Regions from separate parts of the Kribbella sp. NPDC026596 genome, predicted to be linked through region 2. Evidence: predicted binding sites of a transcription regulator. Region 2 holds the regulator's gene; the other holds the start of a gene.
The links. Region 2 encodes HrcA, which represses chaperone genes, less so after heat shock. Its sites were predicted from a motif close to TTGGCACTCGNNNNNNNCGAGTGCCAA; they were not measured.

Region 1 (3,411 bases), on a different contig from region 2:
CCGGCGAGCTTCGCCAGCCGCTCCTGCAGCTTCTCGCGGTCCCAGTCGGAGTCGGTGCGCTCGATCTCGGCCTTGATCTGGTTGACCCGGCCGTCGATGTCGTCGGCCTTGCCGGCGCCCTCGACCACCGTGGTGTTGTCCTTGGTGACCACGATCCGGCGAGCCGAACCGAGCACCTCCAGGCCGACCTGGTCCAGCTTGAGGCCGACCTCGGGGGCGACGACCTGCGCGCCGGTCAGCGCGGCCAGGTCCTCGAGCATCGCCTTGCGGCGGTCACCGAAGCCCGGCGCCTTGACGGCGACGGAGGTGAAGTTGCCGCGGATCTTGTTCACCACGAGGGTGGACAGGGCCTCGGCCTCGACGTCCTCGGCGATCAGCAGCAGCGACTTGCCGGACTGCACGACCTTCTCCAGCAGCGGCAGCAGGTCCGCGATCGCGGAGATCTTGCCCTGGTGGATCAGGATGTACGGGTCCTCCAGCACCGCTTCGCCGGCCTCGGCGTCGGTGATGAAGTACGGCGAGATGTAGCCCTTGTCGAACTGCATGCCCTCGGTGAACTCGAGCTCGGTTCCGAAGGTGTTCGACTCCTCGACGGTGATGACACCGTCCTTGCCGACCTTGTCGAACGCGTCCGCGATCAGGGTGCCGATCTCGGCGTCGCGGGCGGAGATGGTGGCGACGTGGGCCATGTCGCCCTTGTCGTCCACCGGCCGCGCGGTCTCGACCAGCCGGGCCGACACGGCCTCGACGGCCGCCTCGATACCGCGCTTCAGGCCCATCGGGTTGACCCCGGCCGCGACGGCCCGCAGGCCCTCGTGCACCAGCGCCTGCGCGAGCACCGTCGCGGTGGTCGTGCCGTCACCGGCGATGTCGTTGGTCTTGGTGGCGACCTCCTTGGCGAGCTGCGCACCAAGGTTCTCGAACGGGTCGTCCAGCTCGATCTCACGGGCGACGGTGACACCGTCGTTGGTGATGGTCGGGGCGCCCCACTTCTTGTCCAGGACGACGTAGCGGCCCTTCGGCCCCAGCGTCACCTTCACCGTGTTCGCGAGCTTGTCGACGCCGCGCTCCAGCGCGCGCCGAGCGTTCTCGTCGAACTCGAGGATCTTCGGCATGAAAAATCCAGTCCCTCTCTGAAATTCGCTCTTTCGTGACAGCAGGTACCGAGCGCTGTGTCCAACTCCCCCGCCCCACCACCCCGGTCGGGCGCCAGACCGACTCCGCCCCGGCGCCGGTACGGCACCAGGGCGGTGTCAGTCAGGAACAGCGAGCGGTCGTCACTTGCTGACGACTGCGAGGATGTCGCGGGCGCCCAGGATCAGGTAGTCCTGGCCGTCGTACTTGACCTCGGTGCCGCCGTACTTGGAGTAGATGACCTTGTCGCCGACGGCGACGTCCAGCGGGACGCGGTTGCCGTTGTCGTCGATCCGGCCCGGACCGACGGCGAGGATCTCGCCCTCCTGCGGCTTCTCCTTGGCGGTGTCCGGGATCACCAGGCCGGACTTCGTGGTCTGCTCGGCTTCGAGCGGCGCGACGAGGACGCGGTCCTCGAGCGGCTTGATCGTGACCGACACTTGCTGACCTCCACGGTCGATTTGCTTGTCTGCACTTCAGGGTGGTCGCGCTCCCCTGCCGTCGCGGGGGTCAGAGGCCGGACCGCTGGCACCCTCGGGTGGAGAGTGCCAACACCGAATCTAGGCCGCGATTAGCACTCGGTCAACTCGAGTGCCAGACACTTCTCAGGGTGAGACATCACGCCGCCGGGTCAGCTGTGACGAATCGGGCACGGAATGTGGTCAAACGCTGGGCCGAACCGGTGCCGGCGTGCGACCGTTCTGTGACAACGGTGTGCCGCCCCGAGGAGAGGCCATGGCTCTCAGCTTCCCGTCTCTGCCCAAGCTGTCCGGGCGCACCGTCGCGGTTCTGGCCGCGGTCGGAGCAGTCGCCATCGGTGCCGTAGCCGCCGGCGCTTCGAAGGATCAACCCGCGAGTCCCGGCGCCCAAGCCCCCGCTGCCGGCCCGGCCCCGCAGGCCGACGCGGACCAGGGCGGGGACGCCGCGCGCACGTCCGCGGATGCTGAGACCAAAGCCGCGGCCGCCCTCCCGCAGTGCCGCTCAGCTCGGCTCGTACCGGTGAACCGCAGCTGGGGCATCCCAATACCCTCGATCTACGGCAGCACCAGCACGACCTGCAACCTCATGTACGGCGACGACCCGGACCGCGGCTCCACCCGGTACGGCGACCCCGACACCGCCATCCGGGTCCTCCAGCGCAACCTGAACTTCTGCTACGGCTCTAAGCTCGCCGTCGACGACATCTACGGCAGCAACACCCGTGCGATGGTCAAGGCGGTCCAGAGCAAGCACAAGCTCGTGGCCGACGGCATCTACGGCCCCAAGACCCGCTCCGCCATGAACTGGCGCCTCTACTCGTCCGCCACCAACAGCTGGAGCAAGGGCTGCTCGAGTCCCCTCTAGAGTTGCCGGGTGACAGTCACCGCCTTGCTGGAGGGCCCTGGGGCTGAGGTGCTTGCCGTTGCCTGCGCCGACTACCACCCCGGCCGCGAACTGCAGCTCGTGGAGAAGCTCCGGCGACGGTACGACGCCACCCTCGTGACTGCTGCTGTCACCCAGGCCGCACTGCGCCACCGAGCCGTCGCCAAGTTCGGTACGGACTCCACGCGGATGTACTTCACCCCGGATGGCCTGGAACAGGCCACCAGAACCACTGTCGGCTCACACCGAGCCGCACGCATCGCATCCGCCGTGCCGGGAGGCAGCGTGGTCGACCTGGGTTGCGGCATCGGAGGCGACCTGATCAGCGCCGCCCGCGCCGGCCTGCGGGTCACTGGTGTCGAGCGCGACCCGGAGACCGCAGCCACGGCCCGCGCCAACCTTGCCGCGCTCGAGCTGCCCGGTGAGGTCTTGGTGGGTGACGCCGAGTCCACCGACCTCACGCCGTACGACGTGGTGTTCGCCGACCCGGCGCGACGGGCCGATGGGCGGCGGGTGTTCGACCACAACGCCTATTCGCCGCCATGGTCCTTTGTGACGGAGCTCCTGCGGCGGACTGTGTGTGTGAAGGTCGCACCGGGTATCCCGCACGACGCCGTACCCGACGGAGTCGAGGCGGAGTGGATCAGCGACGCCGGCGAGGTGAAGGAGGCTGCCCTGTGGTCTGGCGCCTTGTACGCCGGTGTGGCGCGGCGGGCGACTCTGCTACCCGGCGGAGCCAGTGTCACCGAGGCGCCGCAGGTTGAGAGCGGTCCGGTCGGTCAGTACATCTACGAGCCCGATGGGGCCGTAGTGCGCGCCGGTCTGGTGACCGCTGTGGCGGCCGCGGTCGATGGGTGGTTGCTGGATCCACGGATCGCCTATGTCACCGGCTCGACGCTCGCGCCGACTCCACTG
Region 2 (3,411 bases):
TCACCGACTATCGCGTCGACGTGGTCGCCGAGCACCCGATCGTCGAGGGCATCACGCACTTCGACGTCCACACCGAGCAGTACTACGTCCACTACGACCCGACGGACACGGTGCTCGCGACCACCACGTTCGCCGCGCACCCGGACTATCCGTGGATCGAGGGCGCGGTGATGCCGGCCGTCTGGACCCGCACCTGGGGTAAGGGCAAGGTCTTCGTGTGCACCGTCGGCCACAAGCTGGACGACCTCGCGGTGCCCGAGGTACGCACGATCATCGAGCGGGGGCTGCTGTGGGCGAGCAAGTGACCGGTATCGGCATCGTCGGCACCGGAGTCATCTCCGGCACCTACCTCGACCACCTGGCGAAGCTCCCGGGCGTGAACGTCGTTGCGGTCGCCGACCTGGACGTCACCCGCGCCCAGGCGATCGCCGACAAGAACCCGAGCATCCGCGCGCTGTCCCCGGACGAGTTGTACGCCGCCGACGACGTGGACATCGTGGTCAACCTGACCATCCCTGCCGCCCACGCGCCGGTGCACCAGGCCGCGCTGGAAGCGGGCAAGCATGTGTACGGCGAGAAGCCGCTGGCCGTCGACCGCGCCGAGGCCGAGCCGCTGCTCAAGTACGCCGCCGCCAACAACCTCCGGGTCGGCTGTGCGCCGGACACTGTCCTCGGCACCGGCACCCAGACCGCGCGTGCGGTGATCGACCGCGGCGACATCGGCGTACCGCATGCTGCGACTGCGTCGTTCTTCACGCCCGGACACGAGCTATGGCACCCGGCTCCGGAGTTCTACTACCAGCCTGGTGGCGGTCCGGTCCTCGACATGGGTCCGTACTACGTGACCAGCCTGGTGACCCTGCTGGGGCCGGTGCGCCGGGTCACGGCGCGAGCGGGGCAGTCCAAGCAGGAGCGCAAGGTCCACACCGGTCCGCGGGCTGGTGAGACCTTCCCAGTGCAGGTGCCGACGCACGTAACCGGCGTACTGGAGCACGAGTCGGGTGCATTGACCACTGTGTTCATGTCGTTCGACACCTGGGCGGCGAGGCTGCCGCGGATCGAGGTGCACGGGACCGAGGGCAGTGTGTCGGTGCCGGACCCGAACGGGTTCGACGGCACGGTGGAGATCGCCACGGCCACGAACCGTGACTGGACCGAGGTCCCTGTCGCCGGTGGGTACGCCGGAGCCGGTCGGGGCGTCGGGGTCGCGGACATGGCTCGCGCACTGCGCAACGGCGAGCCGCACCGGGCCGACGGCGCGCTGGCTTACCACGTGCTCGACGTACTCGAGTCGCTGCTGGAAGCGGCCGTTCAGGACCAGCCGGTGGACGTGGCGAGCACGGTCGACCGCCCCAGCGCCGTACCGTTGGGAGCGTCTCCCGAATCCGCCTGAGACCCGCCCCACGCCGTCGCGCGTCGGTGCGAGCTACTACGGCTCGGTAGACTGGCACTCTGAACTCCGGAGTGCCAAGGGTCGACGGTGAGAGAGGGTGGTGCGCGTGCTGGACGAACGAAAGCTCGATGTTCTCCGCGCCATCGTCGAGGATTATGTGGCGACCCACGAGCCGGTCGGCTCCAAGACGCTGGTCGACCGGCACAACCTCGGGGTGTCGCCGGCGACCGTGCGCAACGACATGGCCGCGCTGGAGGAGGAGGGGTATATCACCCAGCCGCACACCAGCGCCGGCCGGATCCCGACCGACGCCGGTTACCGGCTGTTCGTGGACAAGCTGAGCACGGTCAAGACCCTGACGCCGGCCGAGAAGAAGGCGATCACCTCCTTCCTGGCCGGCGCGGTCGACCTGGACGACGTCGTACGCCGTACTGTCCGGCTGCTCGCCCAGATCACCCGCCAGGTCGCGATCGTGCAGTATCCGTCGCTGAACCGGTCGAGCGTCCGGCACATCGAGGTCGTCACGATGACCCCTCGCCGGCTGCTGCTGGTCCTGATCACCAGCACCGGCCGGGTCGAGCAACGGATCGTCGAGCAGGGACAGGACGTCGACGAGCAGCTGATCGCCGACCTGCGCTCCCGGCTGAACACCGTGCTGGCCGGCCAGCGGCTGACCGACGCGACCACGTCGCTGGTACAGGTCACCGAGATGTTCGCGCCGGCCGACCGCCCACTGGTGGCGGCGATCGTGACGACGCTGCTGGAGGCGTTCACCGACGACCTCGTCGAGCAGCGGATCGCGGTCGGCGGCGCGGCCAACCTGACCCGGTACGGCGACGACTTCGAGCGGAACGTGAAGCCGGTGCTGGAGGCGCTGGAGGAGCACGTCATTCTGCTCAAGCTGCTCGGCGAGGCGACCAACCCACAGACTCTGACCGTCCGTATCGGCCACGAGAACCCGTTCGAGGAGCTGGCCACCACCTCGGTGGTCGCGACCGCGTACGGGTCGAAGTCGGAGGCGCTGGCCACCCTCGGCATCGTCGGCCCGACCCACATGGACTATCCGAGCACGATGGGCGCTGTCCGCGCCGTCGCGCGCTACGTCAGTCAGATCCTGGCCGACTCATGACAACACCAACCCCCTGGTCTGGAGTATGAGCACCGATTACTACGCCGTCCTGGGCGTCAGCCGTGACGCGACACCGGACGAGATCAAGAAGGCGTACCGCAAGCTGGCACGCCAGTACCACCCGGACGTGAACGACTCCGAGGACGCGCACCACAAGTTCCAGGAGATCGGCCGCGCCTTCCAGGTACTGAGCGATCCGCAGAAGCGGCAGATGCACGATCTCGGCGGTGACCCGTTCGCGACCGCGGGAGCCGGCGCCGGCGGTGCCGGGTTCGGCCAGGCCTTCACGTTCACCGACATCATGGACGCCTTCTTCGGCCAGACCGGCGGGGCCACCCGCGGGCCGCGGCCGCGGACCCGGCGCGGCCAGGACGCGCTGATCCCGCTGCGGATCGACCTGGCCGAGGCCGCCTTCGGGACGACCCGGGAGCTCAAGGTCGACACCGCCGTACTGTGCCCGACCTGTTCGGGATCCGGCGCGGCGGCCGGGTCCAAGCCGGTCACCTGCGACATCTGCCACGGCCGGGGCGAGGTCACCCACACGCAGCGGTCGTTCCTCGGCGAGGTCCGGACCATGCGCCCGTGCCCGAACTGCCGCGGCTACGGCACGACCATCCCGAACCCGTGCGTCGAGTGCGCCGGCGACGGCCGGGTCCGCTCCCGCCGTACCGTCACCGTCAAGATCCCCGGCGGCGTCGACACCGGCACCCGGGTGCAGCTGTCCGGCCAGGGCGAGGTCGGCCCCGGCGGTGGCCCGGCCGGCGATCTGTACGTCGAGATCGAGGTCGAACCGCACGACATCTTCACCCGCAACGGTGACGACCTGCACTGCACGGTCACGCTGCCGATGACGGCGGCCGCGCTCGGTACGACGATCGACCTGCCGACG

Region 1: a site for HrcA is predicted at 1,706-1,732, ahead of groES (co-chaperone GroES). Genes of this name have one in related genera too.

Annotation. Positions count from the first base shown of each region.
Region 1 is NZ_JBEZYF010000069.1:351-3,761, reverse strand. Features, by position in the region: gene groL (chaperonin GroEL) at 1-1,115, opposite strand, end outside; gene groES (co-chaperone GroES) at 1,278-1,574, opposite strand; gene AB0E63_RS37495 (peptidoglycan-binding domain-containing protein) at 1,870-2,478, shown strand; gene AB0E63_RS37490 (class I SAM-dependent methyltransferase) at 2,488-3,411, shown strand, end outside.
Region 2 is NZ_JBEZYF010000020.1:110,365-113,775, forward strand. Features, by position in the region: gene AB0E63_RS19060 (ThuA domain-containing protein) at 1-305, shown strand, start outside; gene AB0E63_RS19065 (Gfo/Idh/MocA family oxidoreductase) at 290-1,393, shown strand; gene hrcA (heat-inducible transcriptional repressor HrcA) at 1,500-2,522, shown strand; gene dnaJ (molecular chaperone DnaJ) at 2,548-3,411, shown strand, end outside.